DNA from 3 places in the Aneurinibacillus sp. XH2 genome. Region 2 is predicted to be linked to each of the others. Evidence: riboswitches for the same ligand, from Rfam matches in the RefSeq annotation. Region 2 holds a riboswitch; each other region holds the start of a gene.
What was found. Region 2 has a riboswitch for cyclic di-AMP ahead of ACH33_RS05685 (C40 family peptidase). Riboswitches for the same ligand answer to the same signal wherever they lie in the genome.

Region 1 (3,279 bases), 630 kb from region 2:
CTCATATATTTAGCGCCGTAGTCAGGTTGTTATGAACATAGGTCAAAACAACTAACTACGGATGGGAGATTATGCGAACAAAACAATCGTATAGAACCTCTGCCGTAGTTAGTTGTTATTACACTACTACGGAAAGAGGCTTCTTATATGAGGAAACAAAGTATTCGCTCGGTTTTGATGATTTTGTTAGGAACGTTTATTTTGGCTTTTGGCTATTACCACATTAATTTCCAAAACAATTTATTAGAAGGTGGTTTTGTCGGTCTTTCTCTTCTGCTTAAGTACGTATTTGACTTTTCACCTGCAATCACAATACTTCTATTTGATCTCCCGTTTTTCATCCTGATTCTTTTCAAAAAAAGTCCGCAGTTTATCTTAAAGACGGCTCTAGGCACGTTTGCTTTTTCCTTATTTTATGAGTTGTGCGAATTGTATTCACCGTTGATTTTTGATTTTAGCCATATGATGGTGCTGGCTTCCGTTCTTTCGGGGATTATCACCGGTTATGGTGCCGGACTTGTCCTGCGCTATGGCGGAACAACGGGTGGAGAGGATTTGCTCTGTCTTTTTATCAGTAAAGGTACCGGTATATCGATAGGAACCGTGTTTCTCATTTTAGACTTAATCGTATTAGGTTTATCTTCATTCTTTTTGCCTTTAGATAAACTTTTTTATACGATTCTGGCGGTTATTGTTGCCGGAAAAGTGATTACCTGGACTGTGCATTTTGGGGAAGAAAAAGAGGGAGAGCAGCAATTGTCTGAGCAGATGATTTGAATGGATAATTTGGTTAGCGAAAAACCCCTGTGCAGGGGTTTTTCGTATGGCTGACATTTAGCAGTAAGATATAAACAATAGGGTTGTTCCTACTGTTTTAGACTGGATAACCTTCTTTTGTTTTTGCCATGATATACTTGATGCTTCTTTCTTTTTGTCTTTTCAGGAACTTATGTTACTCTTATCTTAATGAATATGCGGAGCTTCTCAGGATGAAGTGGTTGAACATATAAAGGAGGCTTCATTTTTATGTGGGCGTTAATGGAACTTATAGGGTTTGCGGGACTCATTTTATTTGGGACGTTAGCAATTGTTTCCGTTATGCGAAACAGAGATCCGAAAAACTACATGAAATTAGCCAGTATTTTTTTTTGTTATTCTTATTATTGCAATTATACTGGATAGGCAGTTAGAAACACCATTACAGACTCTCCTTCTGTAGTCACTCAACATAAAATCAAATAAAGAAAGCGAACAGACGGCTCAGAATCGGGCCGTCTATTTGTTTTTTTATTGGTTTGAGTTCGCCTATTGAAAGGCTTATCTGACCGTCTATATATGATGTAAGTATATGAAATTAATTACAAAAAGAGGCTTCATATCCACATTTATTATAATGAAATCGTATTCTATGTACGTTATGGTATACATGAAACAAAACATATGCCTAATCCAATTTTGATACACGTTGGAACGGGGGAACCAATGATTTGGGGTGAAACCGCGCATGCGCGGTCGGGCGTCTTTCGACCGAACCCGTCAGCTAACCTCGTCGGCAGATAAGAGAGGGAATCATGAAAAAAAATTTCAAAGCAGTAACAGCAAGTCTATTAACAGCAGGAATTTTGCTTGGGGGAATGGCTGCACCCATGCAGGCAGAAGCTGCAGATATTTCTGCAAAATACGGAAGTACTTTGAATATCAGTAACGAAAGTCGTGTGATTGACAATATTATCAATACTGGCAAAGGCCTGATTGGCAAAGCAAAGTACAGACATGCCTATGTGCCTGGAAAATATATGGATTGTTCCGGTTTTATTTATTATATATTCAAAAAGAACGGAATTAACATAAATACGCTGGATGATGACAAACAGGTAAAGCTTGGCTCATACGTTCCAAAAAACCAGCTAAAAAAAGGAGATTTAGTATTTTTTAGCACTAAGAAAAACAAATGGGATATTACTCATGTTGGTATATATATCGGGAGTGGAAAAATTCTGCATATGGCCAACACGAAATATAATGTTACGATCAGCAGTTTGAACAGTTCTTGGTATAAAAAGTATTATGTAACTGCCCGTCGTGTTGTAAAATAGAAAATATGACTAAGATAAAAACCAGTCTATGTCGATAGGCTGGTTTTTATCTTGATGATTAGGAAAAACTTGCGAAGCATTTGTCCGCGAGTTTTTTCTATCTGGAAAACATATCTAGAACAAAAATGAAGTGGAGTGGATGAGACATGGGAAGAAAGGCGAGCTTGTCTATCATATGGTTTATTTGCGTATGGATACTTGCTGCCTGTAGCACAGGTTCCCAGGACAGTTTTCAAGAAACAAAGGCAGTCGTAAATGTTAACGAGCAGCAACTGCAGAAGGCAAAAGTGGTTAGAGTCGTGGATGGGGACACATTTGTGGTAAATGTGAAGGGAAAAGAACGGAAGATACGGTTGATTCTTGTTGATACGCCGGAATCGAAAGCACCAAACCGGCCGAAAGGATATCTCGGAGAAGAAGCAAAGCAATATACGACGAGGCGTCTAGAAGGCAAGGAAGTTTGGCTTGAAAAAGATGTCCAGTCCACGGATCGGTACGGACGGTGGCTGCGTTATGTATATCTTGATGTGAAAGACGGTAAAGGGGAATTTTTCAATGGTACGCTTGTTAGAAGTGGTCTGGCGCGCCTGGCGACGTTTCCGCCGAATGTAAAATACGTCGACCAGATCCGCGAATGGCAAACGGAAGCGCGGGAAGCGGAGCGCGGCGTATGGAAGAACATTAAGGAAGCATTTCCGGATCGCAAAGTGGAAAAATAGCTGAAACTTTTATAATGTTGCCACGTATAGCATACACGGATAGAAGAATAAGGTTATGCTGTATAACGGATAACAATTATAGCCAGGTATTTTTTGCATAAAATCTCAGGATAGTTAGAATCATTCGGTAAGGAAGGGAGTCGTTGAGATGTTCAAAAAGATGATGGCGAAGCTGGGATTCGGGTCGGCCAGAGTAGATCTGGTACTTCGCAATAGCGAGTTTATACTTGGCGATACAGTCGAAGGAGAGCTTGTGATTCAGGGTGGTGCCGTCGAACAATACATAAAAAAAATCGACGTTCAGTTTATGATGGCCATTCGCACGAAGCAAAACGAATACAGGCAGGCTATCGCTACCATTCCGTTTGCCTGCAATTTTAATATTGGGGCGGAAGAAAGAAAGGTGTTTCCGTTTCGGTATGAATTGCCGAAAGATCTGCTGATTTCAAGCCATACGGTAGCAT
Region 2 (3,279 bases):
TTCAGTAATCTGTTTGGTTCTATAACTCATTACGGTTTTGGTCCAGCCCCCATTCTCTTTGGTCCTGGTTATGTATCAGAGGGAAAATGGTGGGCTATAGGATTAGCCATCTCAATTATTAATATTATTATTTGGCTAGGAGTTGGCTCCCTTTGGTGGAAACTACTTGGTTTATGGTAGATAGAGTCTTAAAGAAAAATCTCGCTATCTAAATGGGTGGCGGGATTCGTTGCTACAGGTCTTCCAGAAACAACCCGTTTGTATGATTTACAACACACTTGTGCCACATAATTTTCACCAAAAATAACCTGGCCTTGCGCCGGGTTATTTTTGGTGGCTACTAAATGAAAGTGGAGCCATGTTTGCCATCATGGAGCATGAAAATTATCCTCCCCCTGGATGCTTTAATTTCTATGTAGATGATGTTGATACACTTTGAGAACAGGTGAGAGATAAGGGAGAAGTAGTGGAAGAATTATTTTCCACTGCATATGGAATCAGGTTATAATATTATTCCGAATCGCTGCTTCAAGATTTCGTTTCTTTCTTCGGAAGACAAAATCATCCGTTTAGTTTTTATGGAGTTAATTGTCTCGATTAGTGAATCACCCGAAATAGTGATTCGACCATTAGGTGTAGCAAGAGAACAGATAAGTTTTTTCGTGAAATGAGACTCCGAAGAAGTTTGCTGGTACTGATTCATTTCATAAAACTCGTCAAGTTTACGAGGTTTTTTCGTGAATTTAAATTCTGTAATCCATTCATTCTGCACTAATTTCTGGAAACATAAGGTCTCGGAATTTGACTCACTCGTGATACGGTACGAACCACTGACATCGGTGACAATGTCTCCCGAAAGCTGAAGAGGGCTACGCACGGAATCACCAAACCCGACATCGACGATATAGTCTTTTTCGAGGTGTACTAAAAGAGCCATGTGGTCGAACTCAGGGCCATATGTACCATCACCGTGATGAACCCGGCCAGAAACCAGTGACACAGAGAAACCCACATTTTGTAGAAGCCAACCTAACAGTCCGTTCAATTCATAACAATATCCTCCTCGTTTACTTACAACAATTTTTTGGTAAATTGCTTCAAGGTTTATTTCAATAGGACGGGAGTTTATGATGTCCAAGTTTTCAAACGGGACGGACAGCATGTGACGCATTTGAATGAATTGAAGCGACTGGTAATCGGCGTGAATGTCTTCAATATCAACACCAATACGTTTGAGGTACTCGCGTACGTTCAATCAAATCTCCTCCTATGCTTAACAACTTTTCACGTTGTGTATCTGCCATCCAGAAAATATCACCTCTATAAGTATATGATACACACTTTATTCCCTCAAGAAAATTGATTTGTGTTGATAAAAAATTTTACTACATATATGAAGCGAAAGCAGGAGCAGAGCTTGATTTTATCAAAAATTAGGAAGATCTTCGGTTCTTTTTATTTTTGGGCAAGTCTAATATATTAACTTAATGTGCATATACCGGGACTCATTATTGTCGGAAATACATGGGGACACACCCATCCCTTTACTAATGTACCGCTCGTCTTTATACGGTAAGGTAAGAAAGGATTCAATGAATGCCTAGTCCATCAATTGGAACGGGGGAATCATTTTATGGGGTGAAATCGTGTATACGATCGGGCACCTTTCAACCGAACCCGTCAGCTAACCTCGGAGGCATGGGAAAGGGAGAGTGTAATAATTTGTTAAAACGCATGATTACTATTGCAGGAATGACTGGGGTTTTGCTTACCGGAATGAGTAACTTGGTACCTCAACAAGCTCAAGCACAGCAAGTTGAATCACAGCAAGGCGAAGCATATACATGGCCTCACCAGGTGAGCACCAAACAACAGACAGATCCATTTACAAACAATAGGCCAACGCAAAGTGCTAATTTAACTACTGGGTCAGCAACAGGACTTCAGATCGCTAATTATGCCAAACAGTTTATCGGTATACCGTATGTACATGGAGGAAGATCCCCGCAAACCGGATTCGATTGTTCAGGATTTACTTCATATGTGTACAAGCATTTCGGCATCTCGATATCAACTGGTCCTATCGGACAACTGAAACAAGGCTACCAAGTAAGCAAATCCGATATGCAGCCTGGTGATATTGTCTTTTTCCATTCGGGATCACGTAGCGGCTATCACGAAGGAATATATATCGGAAACAATCAGATGATTCATGCACCTGCTCCAGGTAGAGGTGTACAAATCACCGATCTAAGTTCGTCATGGTGCCAAAGCCACTTTGCACAGGTACGCAGATACTTTTAGTTTATAAATCACTTTTCTTTAAAAGAGAGAGCACTGAAAAACGATTGCATTTTCTGTGAACTGAGTGTTGCTGGATTATTTCCAGTGGCATTCTTTATTTTTGTTAACTTTAACTATTCACTTTGTTAACATACGGATTCATTTATAACGAATGGTTAAACTCATAAATGTTTCCTTAGTGACATAAAGCTAGGGGATTTAATTGCTTATTAGGAAATACAAGAAAAAGCACCCATCTTCCGCTTTACGGAAAAAAGTCGGGTACTTTTTCGGTGCTCTCCCGTTTAGGTGGAGGGGCTTTAGATTCTTAGGTTTCAATGGATGGATTAACGCATAAAGCCAATTGTCTTTTCTTCATTTTTCTTAGATTGTATTAACTCTTTCTTTATTTCATTAAATTCTTCTTCCGAGATTATATTTTGTTCTTTAAGCTGTGATAGCCTAAATATTTCTGCGGAAATAGAAGAAGGTTCTAAATTATGATAGTGAATATGGTTGTAGTATTTTTGATTAATATATTTCTCTTTTGCTTGCTGTAATTCTTTTATGAAATCATGTACTTTTTCTGACGAAGGAATATTTTCAAAAAAGACAATGTCTGTTTTATGATCAGATAAAGAAGTATAAGTATTATAATTAAACCAAAACATTATCCAAAAAAAACATGAGATAGGTGAATAAAAAGTCAAAGAGTCTAGCGCTTCTGCTTTATCAGTGTTAGAACTTGCAAACAAATAGTCCCATGCCATCATGGCACTTATTAACGTAAAAATGATAGCTGCAATAAAGGATTTTTTAGGGAATACCGAGAAAGATACCTGATTTTCAGGAATATCTTCGAATTTAATAAGTTTGTCATGCTTAAAGAAAAAGCGTTTATAACCATATAATAGTCCATTTTCAGTGATTTTAAAGGTACGTATAACAAACTTGCTTTTTTGTACTAACATTGTGTATTCACCGCCCATAATATCA
Region 3 (3,279 bases), 150 kb from region 2:
GTTTAGAAAAGGGTAATATTCAGTATTTCCCTGTTAGAATCATAGACAAGTGTACGAACGAGCCGCTGGAAGGTTATTTTGTGGCAAATATTATAAATGTGGTAGACGCGCTTTGTCTTGAACATTCAAAGGATAGTGTTTTTGAACTAGATGGAGAAAAAATATATTCGGTACAAAAATATGCGTTGACTAAAGAGAATGTAGCTGGGAATCATATAATTAAACTAAAAGGGGATGAGATACCAGTATTTGTGTCAGAAAAGTTTAGGGAAGAAATAGAGAAGAATGGGATTATTGGGTGCGACTTTCAAGAAGTAAAGGTAGTTTAGAGGTGGATACCGGACTAAACGTTTTGACTGGGAGTTCTGCATCTTAAAGGGGAGCATATCACAGTGTCATACAAGCCGGGTCTGCACCAGCATGCGAAGAAATTCTTTTTTTGGCTTCTACTCATTCTTTGGAAGTGTACCTTATTTTGCTTAGCAGTGCAGCCGCGATAGGATTGTCCTGCTGAATATAGTCACGCCAGTTTTTTTGTTTCAGTTCGACTTTTATTGATAATGATAAGTCTGTAACGTATAAAGTTGTATTTAAAGGGGGTTCCGTATTTTATTTTTTGGATAATTGTGGAGAAAAAAGATTGAATCCATCTGAACCGGATAAAGGTTGGGTTAACCAGTACTTTTTGTCGGGGAATGCACACACGAATATGGATCTGATCGCACAACACATACAACATATTTGGTTAAATGAAATATCCCTTATCGATATTCTTGGCACAGAAGCGAACGAAGTCGAAGATAAGGTACAGCTAAAGATTGAAAAAAACAAAATTTATCAGCACATTCATATCCTCGATGATAGGGAAAAAGAAGTTATTATTGGCCGCTTCGGGCTGGATAACGAAGAGGAACGGACACAGCGGGAGATCGCGCGTGAGCTTGGCATTTCACGTTCATATGTATCGCGGATTGAGAAGAGGGCTTTATTGAAGTTGTTTCATGAATTTTACCGCAAAAACGAGAATGCAGTGAAAAATTAATCGAACATATAAAAACAAACCGCCGAAAAATGGGAAAAAATTTTTCGGCGGTTTGTTTCTTATTTTAAAACATAAACTTTTATATTTTGAACGCCAAACTTACTTACATGTTCTGGTGAGCCTGGCACGAAAATATCCACGCGGTTGTTTTGAATAGCTCCGCCAATATCGGTGGCGTGTGCGATCATACCGCCTTTCGGAAGCCCCTGGAAGGAATAGCCTGTAATGTACACTTTGCTTCCAAGCGGAATCACATCTGGATCGACCGCGATGGTACCGACCTTCAGCTTATTGCCGAAGTAGTCCACACCTTCCCACCCGCCGTTTTCTTCAGGTGCAGCGGAATAAGCCGTTGCTTTTGAAAAAATGACGCGCTTATAGGTAAACTTTTTACCAGAGGCCGTTTTCACCGACGGACTGTCGGAAGTTTTGTTGGCTGCAATTGCGGTCGCTGGTTTGTTCGCTTTCTTTTTTGGTGCCTTTTTATCGTCTTGTTTCTTTTCTGGCAACACAAGTACGGTGCCGCCTTGAATATTTTGCGGGTCTACGTTTGGATTCGCGGCTTGCAGCTTTTGGACAGGAACGTTTAGCTTCTTCGCGATGGTCCAGAAAGTTTCTCCTTCCATGGCTGTATAGGTGTCCGGTAATTGAATCGTAGAACCGATTTGCAAGTTTAATGGATCAACGGATGGGTTGACAGCCTGAAGCGAAGTGAAAGGTAGATGATGAGCCTTTTCAATGTTCCACAGCGTATCATTTCTTTTTACTTTGTACTCTGCACCGGCGGCTATATTGGTGGCGCTTACGCATGCAGTTAATGTAAGTAAACCGGTAAATAAACTTTTTTTCATACAAAAAACTCTCCTCTCCTGATAGCCTACAAGGTTAGTTGCCGGGTTCGGGTTCAGGAGTTTACCCTATGCTTATCCATGTATCTTGATAAGCAATTCACCCCAAAAGAGTATCCCCTGCACTTCTTTATTTAAAGAAGTTTCGGCTTTTTTGTACCCCGACATCATAACACAAAAATCAAAAGAGGATCGCTGGTAATTATAAGTACTTAAAGTTTTATCTTTCTTTTTCTTGTAAAAGATGGGAAAGTGTTACGAATTTATACCCTTTTTTAGAAAGAATAGGAAGGATTTTCTCCACTGCAAGCAATGTTTGCGTCTGGTCGATACCGGAGTCGTGAAACAGAATAATATCTCCCGGTTTGGCTCCACTTGTTACTTTGTTAACTATGTAGTCGATCCCCGGATGTGCCCAATCGCGCGTATCTTGGTGGTATGACCAGATGACGACCGGATGTTTTTGTTTTGTCGAACTGAGAAGCACAGTATATGTTACTTCTCCTCCGGGTGGACGAAAGAAGCGCGGGTGTTTCCCGATTAGCGAGTAAATGACTTGATCGGTTTTGCGGATTTCATCACGTAAACGGGCCGTAGTTATGTTCTTCATACGCGGGTGGGTAAACGTATGGTTGCCGATTTCATGACCTCTGCGATTAATGTCCCTGATCACACGCGGATACCATTTCGCGCGCTGGCCCACGACAAAAAACGTCGCTTTGGCATGATATTTGTCAAGAATGTTTAGCAACTTAGCCGTATAGACAGGATGGGGGCCATCGTCGAACGTAAGGGCAATGAGTTTCCGCTTCGTGTCAACATGGTAAATAGGGGAAGCAGTCGATTTCGAGATTGCTGGCGCTGCTGGAAACACAGTGGCCCAGCAGCATAACAATGTGGCGATTAAGCTAACGAAAAGCTTCACAATTTTCATGTCTCTCACCGTTTTATGTAATGGTATGTATAATGTTTGCGCGTTTTTGGATAGGTATGCTTACAAAGGGTGGGAATGCATGCAGAATATTTATCGTGTAGGAAAACAATACTAAAGTGGAAAGCATTCCAGATGAGAGGAGCAGAAAACGGTGGATGATTTGCAACTAGCCCGGGCGTTGTTTGGGACGACAATGGGATTTCATATTATTTTTGCTACGCTTGGCGTGGGGCTTCCGCTGATGATTTTAACAGCAGAAGTTTTGCGCCAGTGGAAAAAAGACAAAGACTATGGCATTATGGCACAACGCTGGACGAAAGGATTTGCGGTGCTTCTCGGGGTGGCTATTCCTTCCGGCACCATTGCGGGTGTTCAGCTTTCCTTGCTGTGGCCTGGTTTTATGGAAGTCGTTGGGAAGGTTGTTGCTCTTCCGTTTCAGATTGAGATTTTCGCTT

Region 1: it holds a riboswitch for cyclic di-AMP, as region 2 does, so the genes downstream of both, ACH33_RS02590 (C40 family peptidase) here and ACH33_RS05685 (C40 family peptidase) in region 2, are expected to answer to the same signal.
Region 3: it holds a riboswitch for cyclic di-AMP, as region 2 does, so the genes downstream of both, ACH33_RS04935 (LysM peptidoglycan-binding domain-containing protein) here and ACH33_RS05685 (C40 family peptidase) in region 2, are expected to answer to the same signal.

The regions. Positions count from the first base shown of each region.
Region 1 covers NZ_CP014140.1:531,981-535,259, forward strand. The annotation lists gene ACH33_RS02585 (YitT family protein) at 148-777, shown strand; cyclic di-AMP (ydaO/yuaA leader) riboswitch at 1,432-1,570, shown strand; gene ACH33_RS02590 (C40 family peptidase) at 1,572-2,096, shown strand; gene ACH33_RS02595 (thermonuclease family protein) at 2,243-2,815, shown strand; gene ACH33_RS02600 (sporulation protein) at 2,976-3,279, shown strand, end outside.
Region 2 covers NZ_CP014140.1:1,166,174-1,169,452, forward strand. The annotation lists gene ACH33_RS05675 (anion permease) at 1-180, shown strand, start outside; gene ACH33_RS05680 (arylamine N-acetyltransferase family protein) at 503-1,255, opposite strand; cyclic di-AMP (ydaO/yuaA leader) riboswitch at 1,588-1,714, shown strand; gene ACH33_RS05685 (C40 family peptidase) at 1,735-2,304, shown strand; gene ACH33_RS05690 (SHOCT domain-containing protein) at 2,631-3,254, opposite strand.
Region 3 covers NZ_CP014140.1:1,013,685-1,016,963, forward strand. The annotation lists gene ACH33_RS04925 (AHH domain-containing protein) at 1-329, shown strand, start outside; partial or broken gene ACH33_RS20030 (DUF4351 domain-containing protein) at 454-549, opposite strand; partial or broken gene ACH33_RS04930 (sigma-70 family RNA polymerase sigma factor) at 749-1,042, shown strand; gene ACH33_RS04935 (LysM peptidoglycan-binding domain-containing protein) at 1,102-1,893, opposite strand; cyclic di-AMP (ydaO/yuaA leader) riboswitch at 1,902-2,051, opposite strand; gene ACH33_RS04940 (polysaccharide deacetylase family protein) at 2,111-2,824, opposite strand; gene ACH33_RS04945 (cytochrome ubiquinol oxidase subunit I) at 2,976-3,279, shown strand, end outside.